3 regions of the Rhodospirillum rubrum ATCC 11170 genome follow, and region 1 is predicted to be linked to each of the others. Evidence: riboswitches for the same ligand, from Rfam matches in the RefSeq annotation. Region 1 holds a riboswitch; each other region holds the start of a gene.
What was found. A riboswitch is a leader RNA that binds a small molecule or an ion and turns the genes downstream of it on or off. The one in region 1 is predicted to bind cobalamin.
Positions count from the first base shown of each region.

Region 2: linked by a shared signal. The riboswitch ahead of RRU_RS07505 (ribonucleoside-diphosphate reductase subunit alpha) and the one ahead of RRU_RS05930 (ABC transporter substrate-binding protein) in region 1 are both predicted to bind cobalamin.
Region 3: linked by a shared signal. The riboswitch ahead of RRU_RS02565 (TonB-dependent receptor plug domain-containing protein) and the one ahead of RRU_RS05930 (ABC transporter substrate-binding protein) in region 1 are both predicted to bind cobalamin.

Region 1 covers NC_007643.1:1,339,339-1,344,027, forward strand. The annotation lists gene RRU_RS05925 (pyridoxal phosphate-dependent aminotransferase) at 1-1,026, shown strand, start outside; cobalamin riboswitch at 1,195-1,411, shown strand; gene RRU_RS05930 (ABC transporter substrate-binding protein) at 1,638-2,669, shown strand; gene RRU_RS05935 (FecCD family ABC transporter permease) at 2,666-3,694, shown strand; gene RRU_RS05940 (ABC transporter ATP-binding protein) at 3,691-4,491, shown strand; gene RRU_RS05945 (pseudoazurin) at 4,488-4,689, shown strand, end outside.
Region 2 covers NC_007643.1:1,704,824-1,709,512, forward strand. The annotation lists gene RRU_RS07485 (TonB-dependent siderophore receptor) at 1-490, shown strand, start outside; gene RRU_RS07490 (MarR family winged helix-turn-helix transcriptional regulator) at 587-1,030, opposite strand; gene RRU_RS07495 (lipoprotein) at 1,102-1,581, shown strand; gene RRU_RS07500 (class I SAM-dependent methyltransferase) at 1,576-2,532, opposite strand; cobalamin riboswitch at 2,763-2,959, shown strand; gene RRU_RS07505 (ribonucleoside-diphosphate reductase subunit alpha) at 3,053-4,689, shown strand, end outside.
Region 3 covers NC_007643.1:569,996-574,684, reverse strand. The annotation lists gene RRU_RS02565 (TonB-dependent receptor plug domain-containing protein) at 1-1,356, opposite strand, end outside; cobalamin riboswitch at 1,551-1,783, opposite strand; gene bchO (alpha/beta fold hydrolase BchO) at 1,804-2,715, opposite strand; gene RRU_RS02555 (magnesium chelatase subunit D) at 2,784-4,601, opposite strand; gene bchI (magnesium chelatase ATPase subunit I) at 4,598-4,689, opposite strand, start outside.

The DNA.
Region 1 (4,689 bases):
GGCGAGACCAAATACACCGCCGTTCCCGGCACCGCCGCCCTGCGCAAGGCGATCTGCGCCAAGCTCAAGCGCGAGAACGATCTTGAGTACACGATCGAAGAGATCAGCGTCGGCTGCGGTGGCAAGCAGACCATCTACAACGCCCTGATGGCGACGCTGAACCCGGGCGAGGAGGTGATCATCCCCGCGCCTTATTGGGTCAGCTATCCCGATATCGCCCTGTTGGCCGGCGGCGTGCCGGTGTTCGTTCCCAGCGGCCCCGAGGTCGGCTTCAAGCTGCAGCCCGCCGATCTGGAGCGCGCCATCACGCCCAAGACCAAATGGCTGATCCTCAACAGCCCGTCCAATCCGACGGGCGTGGCCTATTCGGCCGCCGATCTCAAGGCCCTGGCCGAGGTTCTGCTCAAGCATCCCCATGTCTGGGTGATGACCGACGATATGTACGAGCACCTCGTCTATGACGGCTTCAAGTTCGCCACCATCGCCCAGGTCGAGCCCAAGCTGAAGGACCGCACCCTGACGCTGAACGGCGTTTCCAAGTCGTTCGCCATGACCGGCTGGCGCGTCGGCTATGCCGCCGGCCCGGTGGCGGTGATCAAGGCGATCAACAAGATCCAAAGCCAGTCGACCACCCACACCAGCTCGATCAGTCAGGCCGCCGCCCTTGCCGCCCTTGAAGGGCCGATGGACTTCCTGATCGAACGCAACGCCATCTTCAAGGAACGCCGCGATCTGGTCGTGCGCATGATCAATGATTGCCCGGGCCTGTCGGTCGGCACGCCGGAAGGCGCCTTCTATGTCTATCCGTCCTGCGCCGGGGTGATCGGCAAGACGACGCCCGAGGGCAAGCTGCTGGAAACCGACAGCGATTTCGTCGCCGCCCTGCTCGAAAGCGAAGGGGTCGCCGCCGTTCAGGGCGTGGCCTTCGGCCTGTCGCCCTATTTCCGCATCAGCTACGCCACGGCGACCGCCACCCTGGAGGACGCCTGCCAGCGCATCCGCCGCTTCTGCGAAAGCCTGCGTTGACTTCTCTCCACCGCGCAAGCCGGATCTGATGGAAAGGGCGCCCTTCGCGGGGCGCCCTTTTTTTCGTCTGGGGGCTTGGCGCGGTCATATAGGAACCTTGGGAACCCCTATGGTGTCGGGGGGGCGCGGTGCCGGGGTGTCGCGGCGTTGACGGCCCAAGGTTGCATCGGCTAGCCTGCGGCTGACGGTTCCCCCCAAGCGCAAGCCGAAGGGATTAAAAGGGAACACGGTGCAGGCGAAGGATTTGTCCGAAACCGTGGCTGCCCCCGCAACTGTGAGCGGCGAGCCTTCCTCCGATGAAAACCACTGGGGCGCGTGCCTTGGGAAGGGGGATGAAGGCGATGACCCGTGAGCCAGGAGACCTGCCGTCCGACCCTAATCCATGATCACGAGCGGGGAGGCTCGGAAAGGATGGCAATGACGACGCATCACGTCTGATCACCCCCAAGGTCCCGTCAGAGTCCGTCGATAGCTCGACGAGACCCTCGCCTGCGCCCATCGATTCTGGGCGAGGTCGACGTTTTCAAGCCCTTTCAGCCACTGCTGAACCGTGACCCTTGCGGGTCGCCGAACTTTTCCCTGTCACGATTGACGGAAGAGGAGACTCCCCCTTGTCTTCACCCATGCGCTTGTCTTTTCTCGCCGCGGCTTTCGCCGCCCCCCTCGTCGTCTCGGCCTCCGGCGCCGGCGCCGCCGAGCCTACCCGCTATCCCCTGACGCTCCAGACCTGCGGCCAGACCATCACCTTTGATCGGGCGCCCAGCCGCGTCGTTTCGATCGGCCAGAGTTCCACCGAGATCCTCTATCTTCTGGGCTTGGCCGATAAGGTCGTTGGCACGGCGTTGTGGGTCGGTCCCGTGATCGCCGGCTATGAGGCGGTCGACGCCAAGGTCCCGCGCCTGGCCGACAACGACCCGAGCTTTGAAAGCGTCGTCGGCAAGAAACCCGATCTCGTCACCAATCAATACCAATGGCAGGTCGGCCCCAAAGGGGTGGTGGCGACAAACGCCCAGTTCGCCGAACTGAAGATCCCCGTCTACACCTCTCCGGCCGATTGCGTCGGCAAGGATAATTCCGAAGGGGGCGACGGTCTGCGCACGAGCCGTTTCACCACGGATCTGATCTATCAGGAGATCGAGGACCTAGCCCGCATCTTCGATGTCAGCGAGCGCGGTGAAGTTTTGATCAACGATTTGAAGGCCCGCGAGGCGGCGGCGAAGAAAAAAATCGCTTCTCTCCGCAGCCCGGTTTCCGCCGTCTTCTGGTTTTCAAGCGCCGATCTCGACATCGATCCCTATGTCGCCGGTAGCGACGGTGCCCCCGGATACATCCTGTCCGTTCTGGGCATCACCAATGTGATCAAAAGCGAGGAGGAATGGCCGACGGTTGGTTGGGAGACCATCGCCAAGGCCAATCCGACGATCATCGTCGCCGGTGAAATGACCCGGCGGCGCTTTCCGGTCGATGATATCGCCGTGAAGAAGACCTTCCTGGCCAATGATCCGGTCACCCGCCTGATGCCCGCCGTCCAGGAGGGCCGTATCGTGCCCCTTGACGCCCAGGCGATGAACCCGACCATCCGCACCATCGAGGGCATCGAGGTCGTGGCCGATGCGGTCATCAAGGCCGGCCTCGCCCAATGAAGGTCGGCCCCGCGGCTTTGCGGATCACCGCGATCTGTCTGCTTGCCGTCGTTGTCCTGGGGGTGGCGCTCGCCGCGGGCGCCGCCCTTGGCGAAGCGCCGATCCCCCTCGTCACCGTGATCGAAGTGGTGGCCAACAAGGTTCTGGGCGCCGGCTATGCGCTCGACCCTATCGATGAGGGGATCATCTGGAACTACCGGGTCGCCCGCGCCCTCGTCGCCGCGTCTTGCGGGGCCTCGCTGGCGGTCAGCGGCGTCGTCCTCCAATCCCTGCTGCTCAACGCCCTGGCCGATCCCTATATCCTCGGCATCTCGGCCGGCGCGTCGAGCGGGGCGGTGGCGGTGGCGGTTCTCGGCCTGGGCGGCGGCCTCGTTTCGCTATCGGTCGGGGCCTTCCTGGGCGCCGTCCTCGCTTTCGCGCTGGTGTCCTTCATCGCGCTGAAGGCCGGGCGCGGGCCGGCGGCGATCATCCTGGCCGGCATCGCCGGATCGCAGTTGTTCAATGCGCTCACCTCGTTCGTCGTGACCAAGGTGGCGACCGCCGATCAGGCGCGCGGCATCATGTTCTGGCTTCTGGGCAATCTTTCGGGCGTGCGCTGGCCCGACGTGTCGCTTGCCGTTCCGGTGGCGCTGGGCGGGCTGGTCATTTGCCTGTTTTACGCCCGCGCCCTCGACGCCTTCGCCTTCGGCGCCGATTCCGCCGCCTCGCTCGGCATCCCGGTGCGCCGGGTTTATATCATGATGATCGCCATCGCCGCCGGCACGACGGCGACGATGGTCAGCATCGTCGGATCGATCGGCTTCGTCGGCCTTGTCATCCCCCATGTGGCGCGCTTGACCGTCGGCGTTCGCCACAACAAGGTGCTGCCGGCGGCGGCCCTGATCGGCGCGATCTTCATGATCGCCGCCGATATCCTGTCGCGAAAGATCATCCCCGGACAGGTCCTGCCGATCGGCGTCATGACCGCCCTGGTCGGCGCCCCGGCCTTCGCCCTGATCCTCATGCGCAGGCCGGCGCACCGATGATGCTGTGCGCGCGCGATGTCAGCTTCACGATCGATCGGCGAACCATTGTCGACCGGGTTCATCTCGAGGTCGCGGCCGGCGAGTTCTTCGGCATCGTCGGGCCCAATGGTTCGGGCAAGACCACCCTTTTGCGCATGCTCGCCGGACTGCGGCCGCCGTCCTCGGGGGTCGTGCTGCTTGGCGGGGTGCCGATGACCGCCCTCGGCCGGCGCGATCTGGCGCAACGCGTCGCCCTGGTCGAACAACAGGCCGAGACCAGCGAGCGCCTCAGCGCCCGTCAGGCGGTGGAGCTTGGCCGCACCCCCCATCTGAGCGCGCTTACGCCCTGGTCGCGGCGCGACGAGGCGGTCGTCACGGCGATGATCGACCTTGTCGGAATGGCCGGCTTCGCCGCGCGCCCCTGGCACAAGCTGTCGGGCGGCGAGCGCCAGCGCCTTCACATCGCCCGGGCGCTGGCCCAGGAACCGCGCCTGCTGCTGCTCGACGAGCCGACCAATCATCTTGATATCGAGCATCAGATCGGCCTGCTCGCCCTGGTCCGCGCCCTTGGCATCACCGTCGTCGCCGTTCTTCACGATCTCAACCACGCCGCCATGTTCTGCGACCGCATCGCGGTGATGCAAGACGGCTTGGTCTGCGCCGTCGGCCCGCCGCCCGAGATCCTGACCCGTGACCGGCTGGCCGGTGTTTTCAACGTTGACGCCCGCGTCGAGAACGATGGCGAGGGCGGCTGTTTCATTCGTTACACGCGACCTTGCCCGGTCCATCCGCGGGTCGCCTTTGGAGACTTCCCATGATGCTTCGCCGATCCGCCCTTATCGCCTGCTTGTGCCTGCTCGGCGTGGTGCCGGCCCAGGCCGAAACCTTCGACGTGAAGATGCTTACGCGCGGCGTCCACGGCAGCATGGTGTTCGAGCCCGAGGATATCACGCTCGCGCCCGGTGACACCTTGCGCTTCCTGCCGAGCGATCGCAGCCACAACGCGGCGTCGATCC
Region 2 (4,689 bases), 370 kb from region 1:
CGCCGATGGCGCGGCGCTGACGCCGAGCGGCGGTCAGGCCTATAAGGCGGCCAAAGGCACCACCAGCCAGGGCATCGAACTGGAACTGACCGGCGAGGTCTTGCCGGGTTGGCAGGTTGGCGGCGGCTATGCCCATGCCTCGCCGACCGATGTCAAAGGCAAGCGGCTGCTAACCGATATCCCGCGCGATACGGTCAAGGTGTTCTCGACCTATCGCTTGCCGGGGGCCTTCGATCGCCTGATGATCGGCGGCAATCTGCGTTGGCAGGGGGCGATCTATGCCAATAACGTTGGCCCCAACGGCGAACGCGCCACCCAGAAGGCCTTTTCGGTCGTCGATGTCCTGGCCAGCTACCGCCTCACCGAGGCGGTCACCGCCACCCTTAACGTCAATAACATCTTCGACGAAAAGTATTATTCCAGCATCGGCGCCATCGGCTATTACGGCGAACCGCGCAATGCGATGCTCAGCGTGAAGGCGAGCTTCTAATCGCCTCGGCCAAGCCCCGTTCGGGCCCCGGCGTAGGGGGCCAGGACGGGGCCGGCGCAGTTGCGGGCGCCCGCGACGAAGGTGGGTAAATCCCCCTCATTGTCCTCGGCCGCGCGGGTCGAGCCGCTCGATGATTTTCTCCAGCATCGTCAAGAAGGTGGCGCATTCGGCTTCGGTAAGCGAGGAGAGGGCGCGGGCGTTGATGTCGGCGGTGGCTTGACGCACGACCTCCAGCTTGCCCGACGCCAGCTCGCTCAGAGAGATGAGCGAGCTGCGGCGATCGGCGGGATCGGGGGTACGCTCGATCAGGCCGTCGCGCTCCATTCGGTTGAGAGTCGCCGCCATCGTCGGCTGCTCTACCGCCGCTAGCGCGGCCAGGGCCTTTTGCGACAAGGGCTTGCCAGGGCCAAGGGCGAAGAAAACCGGCAGATAGGCCGGAGCGATGCCATGCGGCTTCAAGCGCTGTTCGATCGCCAGAGCGAAGAGGCGGGCGGCCCAGTTCGTCATATAGCCGGCGGAGTGGAGACGGTTCAGCGACATATATAGCTTGCTATCTAGTTGTGGAAGGGTGATATATAGTACGCTATGTAACTTGAGGGAGTCACGCTGTCATGTCCCATCGTTCACCCCTTCACCGTCTCCATCCGCTCGCCGGTGGGCTCGGTCTCGTCACCATCGTCGTCTTTCAGCTTGCGACGGTGCTGGTGGAAGCCTTCGGCCTTCCGGCCGATATCGCCGCCGTCAAAGTCGCGATCCTGTGGAGCTTGCCGGTGTTGATACTCTTCCTGGCCGGCGCCGGCGCCTCGGGCGCCCGACTTTCCCAAGCCAATCAAGACATGAGCGCGCTCAAGGCCGCCCGGATGAAGGTGGTGGCCGGCAACGGCTTGCTGATCCTTGTGCCGGCGGCGTTTTTCCTGGCTTGGAAGGCTGAGGCCCAGGCGTTCGACTTTTGGTTTTATGCCGTGCAAGCGGTGGAACTTGGCGCCGGGGCCGTCAATCTCGTGCTTTTGGCTCGGAACATGCGAGATGGTCTCGCCCGAACCGGGCGGCGCCAGCGTGAGGCCATGACTCCCCCGGAGGCGCTGTCATGACCGCCCGGATGAGGTTTTAGGGAAAGCGGGGAAGGCCACGCCGATGCCGGCGCCCGGGTACCAATGGCCTTGCGGGTCTTCGCGGAAGAACAGGAAATTCCGGCCGGTGCGGCGGGAGAATTCAAGCAGGGCGTCGGTGGCGTGGGCGTTGTCGCCGAGGATAAGGGCGTTCTCGGCAAGCTTGGACTCGATCAGGTCGTATTCCTCGCTCTCGTAGCTGGCGGAATGGTCGCTGTCATTGATGAAGAGATCGATCTTCTCGTTGAAAGCCCACAAGGATTCAAGGCTGTCGCCATACAAGATAGTGCCGGCTTGCGCGTAGTCCCCACAAAACAGCATGCCGGCCTCCGGGTTGATATCGGTGCCGACATAGCGCCCCGCATGGCCCTCGGCCCGGTTGCGCAAGATCGCTGCGGCCAGGGTGAGGGAGCCGTGGCCCCGGGCCACCCCGGTCTCGACGACGATCTTCGGTTTCAGGGCGCGGACGATGGCATACCAGCCCATGCGCCGTCCGGGATGGAACCCGATGTCCATCGGCCCCTGGCGCCCCTGCATCACCGTGGCGAAATGGGCGCGCAGGGCGCCGTCGTCGTTGATTTCCTCGATGTAGGCCGAGATTTCGCTTTCCGGGTGCCCGGTGACCACAGAGACGAAATGGGCCAGATGGCGGCGATTCCGCTCGGTCAGTTGGTAGGTGTAGTTGTCGCCCTCGACGGATTTCGTCGCCCAGCGGAACAAATTGCCGATCTTCTGATCGTAATAGGATAAGGCGAAAGTGACGCGATGAACAAGCTGTCCGGCGGTAAAGGGTAGATACTTTTTGCCGTAGTCGTCATCGACGGCCTGGGCGCAGTCTTTCCTCAGTTTGTCCGATAGAATCTGCCAAACGATATCATGTTCATTTTCCACGCCCGGAATATCGTCCGCATCAAAATTCACCGGGTCCGTCATCGCTGGATCTTCTCCAAAAACAGGGCGGGTCTGTTCAACGTTTTTACCCCAAGGACCATTCTGTAGCAATATGGTTGTATCTTTGGTCGCCGCTGATCGCCTTTTCGGCTTTTCCTTTTTCCCGGCTGGTGGCTTCTTTCGACCGCTCCACCGCCGCCAAAGGACATGACGGACTCGCGCCATGAACCGGGCCGCACCGGCCGGGCTTGACTCGCTGCGCAACGATAATATAGCCTATGTTGTGTTACGGTTCCCCGGACACCACAATATCCGGGGCTAAGAGGGAAGCCGGTGCGATGCCGGCGCTGCCCCCGCAACTGTCAGCGGCGAGCCTTCATCCATTCATGCCACTGGGGAAATTCCCGGGAAGGCGGACGAAGGCGACGACCCGTGAGCCAGGAGACCTGCCGTGACCCTTGAAACGTCCGCGGGCGGGGTGTCCCGATGGGGCGCATGCCGGCTTGTGCCCGCATGGCGTCTCTCCCCTCCCACCTTTCATCATCCCTGAGGGGGATCGCCGATGTCGTCCGCGCCCGCTTTTGATTTCGACCGCCAGGGCAATCTGGTGGCGTCGCCTCCACGCCAGTCGCATCAGCCCACATCGCAAATCCGGCGGCGGCCGCACCCCCCCGAAACATCCGAAATCCGCCTTGAGCGCTCGCGCGACGACAAACTGAACGCCTTTGGCAAGGCGATGCTGGGTGACCGCTATTTGCTGCCGGGCGAAGGCATCCAGGACATGTTCGCCCGCGTTTCCTGCGCCTTCGCCGATAACGCCGCCCACGCCCAGCGCCTGTACGACGCCATGTCGAAGCTGTGGTTCATGCCGGCGACGCCGATCCTGTCCAACGGTGGCACCCAGCGCGGGCTGCCCATCTCGTGCTTCCTGAACACGGTTCCCGACAGCTTGGAGGGTATCGTCGCCATCTGGAACGAGAATGTGGATCTGGCCTCCAACGGCGGCGGTATCGGGACTTATTGGGGCGGCGTGCGTTCGATCGGCGAGGCGGTGAAGGGCAATGGCGCCACCTCCGGCATCATCCCATTCATTCGGGTGATGGACAGCCTGACGCTGGCCATTTCCCAAGGCTCGCTGCGGCGCGGCTCGGCGGCGGTGTATCTCGACATCCACCACCCCGAGATCGAGGAATTCCTGGAGATCCGCAAGGCCTCGGGCGATTTCAACCGCAAGAGCCTGAACCTGCACCACGCCATCAATATCACCGACGACTTCATGGAGGCGGTGCGCGACGATCGGCAATTCGCCCTGAAAAGCCCCAAGAGCGGCGAGGTGCTGCGCAGCGTCGGCGCCCGCCAGCTCTGGCAGAAAATCCTGGAAACCCGCTTGCAGACCGGCGAGCCGTATCTGCTGTTCACCGACACCGTCAACCGCGCCCTGCCCAAACACCAGCGCGACTTGGGCCTGCGGGTGTCGTCCTCCAATCTGTGCGCCGAGATCACCCTTCCGACGGGGCGCGACCATCGCGGCCAGGAGCGCACGGCCGTATGCTGCCTGTCGTCGCTCAACATCGAGACCTGGGACGAATGGGAGAACGCCCCCGGCTTCATCGAAGACGTGCTGCGCTTCCTTGACAACGTGCTGAGCCATTTCATCGAGACGGCGCCCGACGGCATGGAGCGCGCGGCCTATGCCGCCATGCGCGAGCGCTCGGTCGGCTTGGGCGTCATGGGGTTCCATTCCTTTTTGCAGGCCCGCGGCATCCCCTTCGAAAGCGCGCTTGCCAAGTCGTGGAACCTGCGCCTCTTCCGCAAGATCCGCCGCGACGCGGACGCCGCTTCGGTGGATCTGGCCGACGAGCGCGGCGCCTGCCCGGATGCCGCGGAGCGCGGCATGAAGGCCCGCTTCAGCGCCAAGCTGGCCATCGCGCCCACCGCCTCCATCAGCATCATCTGCGGCGGCACCAGCGCCTGCGTCGAACCGATTCCGGCCAACGTCTACACCCACAAAACCCTGTCTGGTTCGTTCTCGGTGCGCAACCCGCACCTTGCGCGCCGGCTCGCGGACAAGGGCCTCGATACCGCCGAGACGTGGCAATCCATCATCGAGCACGAAGGCTCGGTCCAACACCTGGAAGGCTTGAGCGACGACGAGAAGCTGGTGTTCCGCACCGCCTTCGAGATCGACCAGCGTTGGAT
Region 3 (4,689 bases), 770 kb from region 1:
GGGATCGAGGTTGGCGTTGCCGATGAACTGGCTGGGGATGAAGCCGAATTGCTCATAAAAGGTCGGATTGGTCACGCCGGTGCCAACCGAGGCGTGCAGACGCGACTGGGTTGGCCGCACCTCATAGGACGCGCTGGTGCTAAAGGTCGTCGAATCGGCGAAGCTGTCGTTGATGTCGTGACGGAGGGCTGCCTGCAGATCAAGATCTTGAAACAGCGTGCCGCGATATTCGGCGACCAGCCCGTAAAGATCGCGCTGCTGGCCTTCCACCTGCGAGGGATCGGAAACCAGATCGGCATCGGTGTTGCGGAAAGTCTCGCGCTGCCAATCCACCGCCGCCGTCAGCCGGTGATTGGCGCTGGTTAGCGTCGGCGCATCAAGCGCCAGCGTCGTCTGATAAGTCCCCTTGAAGCGCTGCCCCAGGGATTTGGCGGTGGACAGCCCATCAAGCAGGGTCTGGATATCGACCCGCGTATAGTCAAAACGCGCCTGATGGCTCAGCCTGCCGCCCAGGCTATCGACATCGACATGGCCCGATACCGCGACATCGCGCTGATCGGTGGCATAATCCCCGTCATAGACCAGATCGGAGCGCTTGGGGGCGCCAAAGGCGAAGCCGTCGTAATCGGAGCGGCGGTCGGCCATCCGCGCCGTGGCGCCAAAGCGCAGCCAGTCGCTGGCGTCGTAATTGATCTTGCCGTTCAGGGTGATGTTGCGGTCGCGGTCGATATCGCCGCCGGGATCGGCCGAGACATCCAGCCCGCCGGCCCGCAAGCCCGCCAGCGACAGGGCGGCGTCGAGATCCTCGGTGCCCGCCCCCATGGCGACCGATCCGCCGAAGGTGCCATCGCTGCCGCCGTCCAGGCTCACCTCGCCGCCGCTCTGGTTGCGCGTGCCGCGCCGGGTAACGATGCTGATGACGCCGGCGGTGGCGTTGGAGCCCCAAAGTGCTGATTGCGGCCCGCGCAGCACCTCGATGCGCTCGATATCGCTGGCCACCAGACCGGCGAAATCGTATTCGCCCGAAGCCGGCGACGATACGGCCACGCCATCGATCAGCACCAGAACATGGTTGGCCTCGGCGCCGCGAAGGCGCACCTGGGTCACGCCGCCGGGCCCGCCGGCCCGACTGACGGCGACGCCGGGCAATTGGCGCAGGGCGTCGGACACATAGCGCACGCCGCGTTCGCGCAAGTCCTCGCCGGTAAGGACGCTGACCGAGCGCCCGAGATCCTTCGCCGCCACCGGGGTCCGGCTGGCCGAAACGATCAGCCCTTCGGTGGTTTCCGGCTCGTCGGCCCAAGCGGCGGCCCCGCTGGCGCCGACCACCCCCGCCATCACGGCGGCGACGGCCACCCCAAACACTCCCATCCCCGCGCGCCACGCGCGATCAGGCGATCCATAACCCATGACACGTCCCCCCAACGCGGCTTCCCGATCCGGGAACGCCGCGCAGCCGATGACCATGGCCGTCCCGAATCCGGGCAGACCAGCGGATATGTGCCACCATTGCGGAGAAAAACCGCCCCATGGCGCGCCCCGCGCACAGGGTTAGGTGACGACCAGCCGGCAGGTCTCCTGACTCGTGGGTCCTGACCCTGATCTCCGCCTTCCCGGGACGACGCGCGCGAGCGCTGGTCCTAGTGGCCGAATGGAGAGGGGCTCACCACTCACAGTTGCGGGGGCAGTCACGGATTGGGCCCGCAAGGGGCCGCACCGTGTTCCCGTTTTAATCCAGCCGGGGCGTTATGCCCGGCCTGGAACCGGCAGTCCCCTTCGCTCTACTTCGGGCTGTGGGATCTGTCAAGACAGCGGGGGAAGCAAAGCGACCTCGCGGGCCGCCTGTTCGATCAGCCCGACCACCAGATCGGGCTGCTCCTCGTGGACGAGATGGCCGCCGCCGGGCACGACGTGCAAGGTCGCGGTGGCGACGCGGGTCGCCAAGCGCTTGGCTTCATCGGGCGAGACCGCCTTGTCCTCCTCGCCGACGATCAGATGCAAGGGGATGGTCAGCCGCCGCATGTCGCGATTGAGCGGCGCCAGATCCCAATGGGCCATCATCGACAAGGCGCTGCTGACATGGGCGGGCGAACGCATCAAGCGGCCGTAATAGGTCATGCCGGGCTTGTCGAGCAGCGAGCCGGTATCGCGGATGAGCCGTTCGACCCGCTGCTGATCGGCCGCCCCCCACGACATCATGTAAGGGGTCAAAGGATTGCAAAACAACACGCGGGCCATATAGGGAAACAGCGTGCCGGCCATGCCGGGAAAGGGCATGAAGGCGCCGTTGATCGACACCAGCATGCGCGGCGTCACGCTGCCATCCAGCACCATCCGCGCCAGAATCGCCGCCCCGGCCGAATGGCCGACCACCCCATCGGGGCTCAGGCCCTCGGCGGCCAGCAGCGCGCTCAGCGCCTTGGCCATGCTGGGCAGGGTCGGGCGAAAGCTGAAGGGCGCCCGGGTGAAGCCGTGGCCGGGCAGATCGATGGCGACCACCCGGAAGGATCGGGCCAAGGGCCCCATCAGATCGCGCCAGGAATGGGTGGTGGCCGCCGTGCCATGGACCAGCAAAAGAAGCGGCGCGTCGCCGCCTTTCCCATTGCCGCCGGCGGTGGGTCCCATGCTCTGGACATGCCAGTGGAAGCCGCCGACGGTCACGAAACGGCTGCAGTCCCGATGCGGCCAGGTCTTGCCCTCGCGCTCCCAAATCATTTTGCCACCCACACACATCATGCCACACACACCCTAGATGTCCCCCAAGGGTCGTCGGCGTGACCTGCTCAGGTCATCGCCGCACGAACGCCTTGCGATATAGCCATCGCATCGGCGTGGGGCAAGGCGAGGTAGCAAGCGTCAAGCTCTTCGGCCAGTTTGCGGGCGCGCGGATCGGGACGCGGCGCGGTATCGACCAACAGCACCCCCAGCCCCATGGCGCGCAGGGCGCGGGCCGCCGATTGGGCATCGGCTTCGGCCTTGGCCCGGCCGCCGGTGCCATCGCGCCCGACATTGGCCCGCCCATCGGTCAGCACCACCAGAACCGGGGTTTCCCCGCGCCGCTGGCACAATTCGGCCAGGGCGGTCGCGGCGTCGAGGCCCGAGGCCAGGGGGGTGCCGCCGCCGCCGGGCAGCCGCTGCAAACTGCGCTTGGCGCGCACCAGCGAGCGCGTCGGCGGCAGCAAGACATCGGCCCGCGCCCCGCGGAAGGCGACCAGGGCCACCTGATCGCGGCGCACATAGCAATCGGCCAGCAGCAGTTCCACCGCGCCCTTGGCCTCGGCCAAGCGGTGCAGGGCCGAGGATCCCGAGGCGTCGACGACAAAGATCGTCGTCGTCTGGGCCCGCTGGCGCAGGCGCGTCACCCGGAAATCATCGGGGCGGACCAGCACACGCGGACCGGCGGGGCCGCCCTCGGCTGGCGGAACACCCTCGTCGCCCAGGCGCGCGGCCTCCTCGTCGCGGCGCACCCGCTGCCAGGGGGCGGCGGCGCGCAGGGTATCGATGACCGAAAGCCGGGCGCCCGGTCCAGGCGCGCCTGGGCGGGTTCCGGCCGGACGGCCCCGGGTCTTGGCGGCCTTGAGCGCCCCGGCCTTGCCCGGTGGCGTGACCTTGCGGCGCAAGCCGCCGGCGGCGCGCAGGCGGGCCAGCATGCCCGCCGGCATGATGGCGGCGGCGGCGGCGACGGCCATTTCCTCAAGCGTCGGACCGCCCTGATCGTCCTGGTCCTTTTTCTGTTCGGGCTCGGACTCGGGGGGCTCCTCGGGCGGGGGCGGCGGGGGCGGCTGATCCTCGGCGTCGTCCTCGGGCGGCATCGGCAGCACCAGGGCGCGCGGCGCCAGCACCAGCCGCACCGCCGTCATGATATCGGCGTCCTCGACCGCCGTCCGCCCATCCAGGGCGGCGGCGGTGCGGGCCACCCGCAGCGCGAACAGCGGCACGCGCAGCGACAAAATGCCAAAGGCCGCCGCCGTGGCGCACAGCGTTTCGATCAAGGTCTCGGGAATGGTGACGGCGCCCAGGTTCTCGCGGGCGGCCTGAACCATATCGGCATCGGGCAGTTCGCCATCGTCGGACAGATCGCGCAAAGGTCCAAGATCAAGCGAGATCGCCAGACGATCGACCAGCGAGGCCAGGGGATGCTCGTCCTCCTCCAGTCCCTCGTCCAGCGCCACCACGCCGAGATGGGCGGGCGAGCGCAGGCCAAGGCCATCGCGTTCGGTGCGCACCTCGCCGCAATCGATCACCGAACACAGTTGGGCCACGGTGCCCACCGGGGCGCGCTCGGCCATCGCCAGCACGACGATGCCGTTATGGGCCTCGGCCAGCAGGCCGCGCTGGGCCACCGGCCGACCGGCGCGCAGGGTCGCGGCCAGATCCAGACCGCCGAGCAGGCGGTCGTCGGAGATATGCAGGGGCATCCGGCGCAAAGGCGCGTCGGCGGGCAGCAGCTCGCGCAGATAGGCCAGCCAGCGGTCGCGCGGCGGTCCGGGCAGGGCGCGGATCACCGCGCCGCCCAGGCCGACCGGATCGACGGCGACCATGGCCGCGGCGCGGGCCGCCTCGTCCCAGGTCAGCGGGTTAAAGGCGGCCGGCGCGGTCATGATCCGAGAACGGCCTCGATCCCGCGCTGAACGCGAATGGTAGAGCCGGCCTCGTCCAAAGGATCGCGCCGCAGGCGGTGACGCAGGG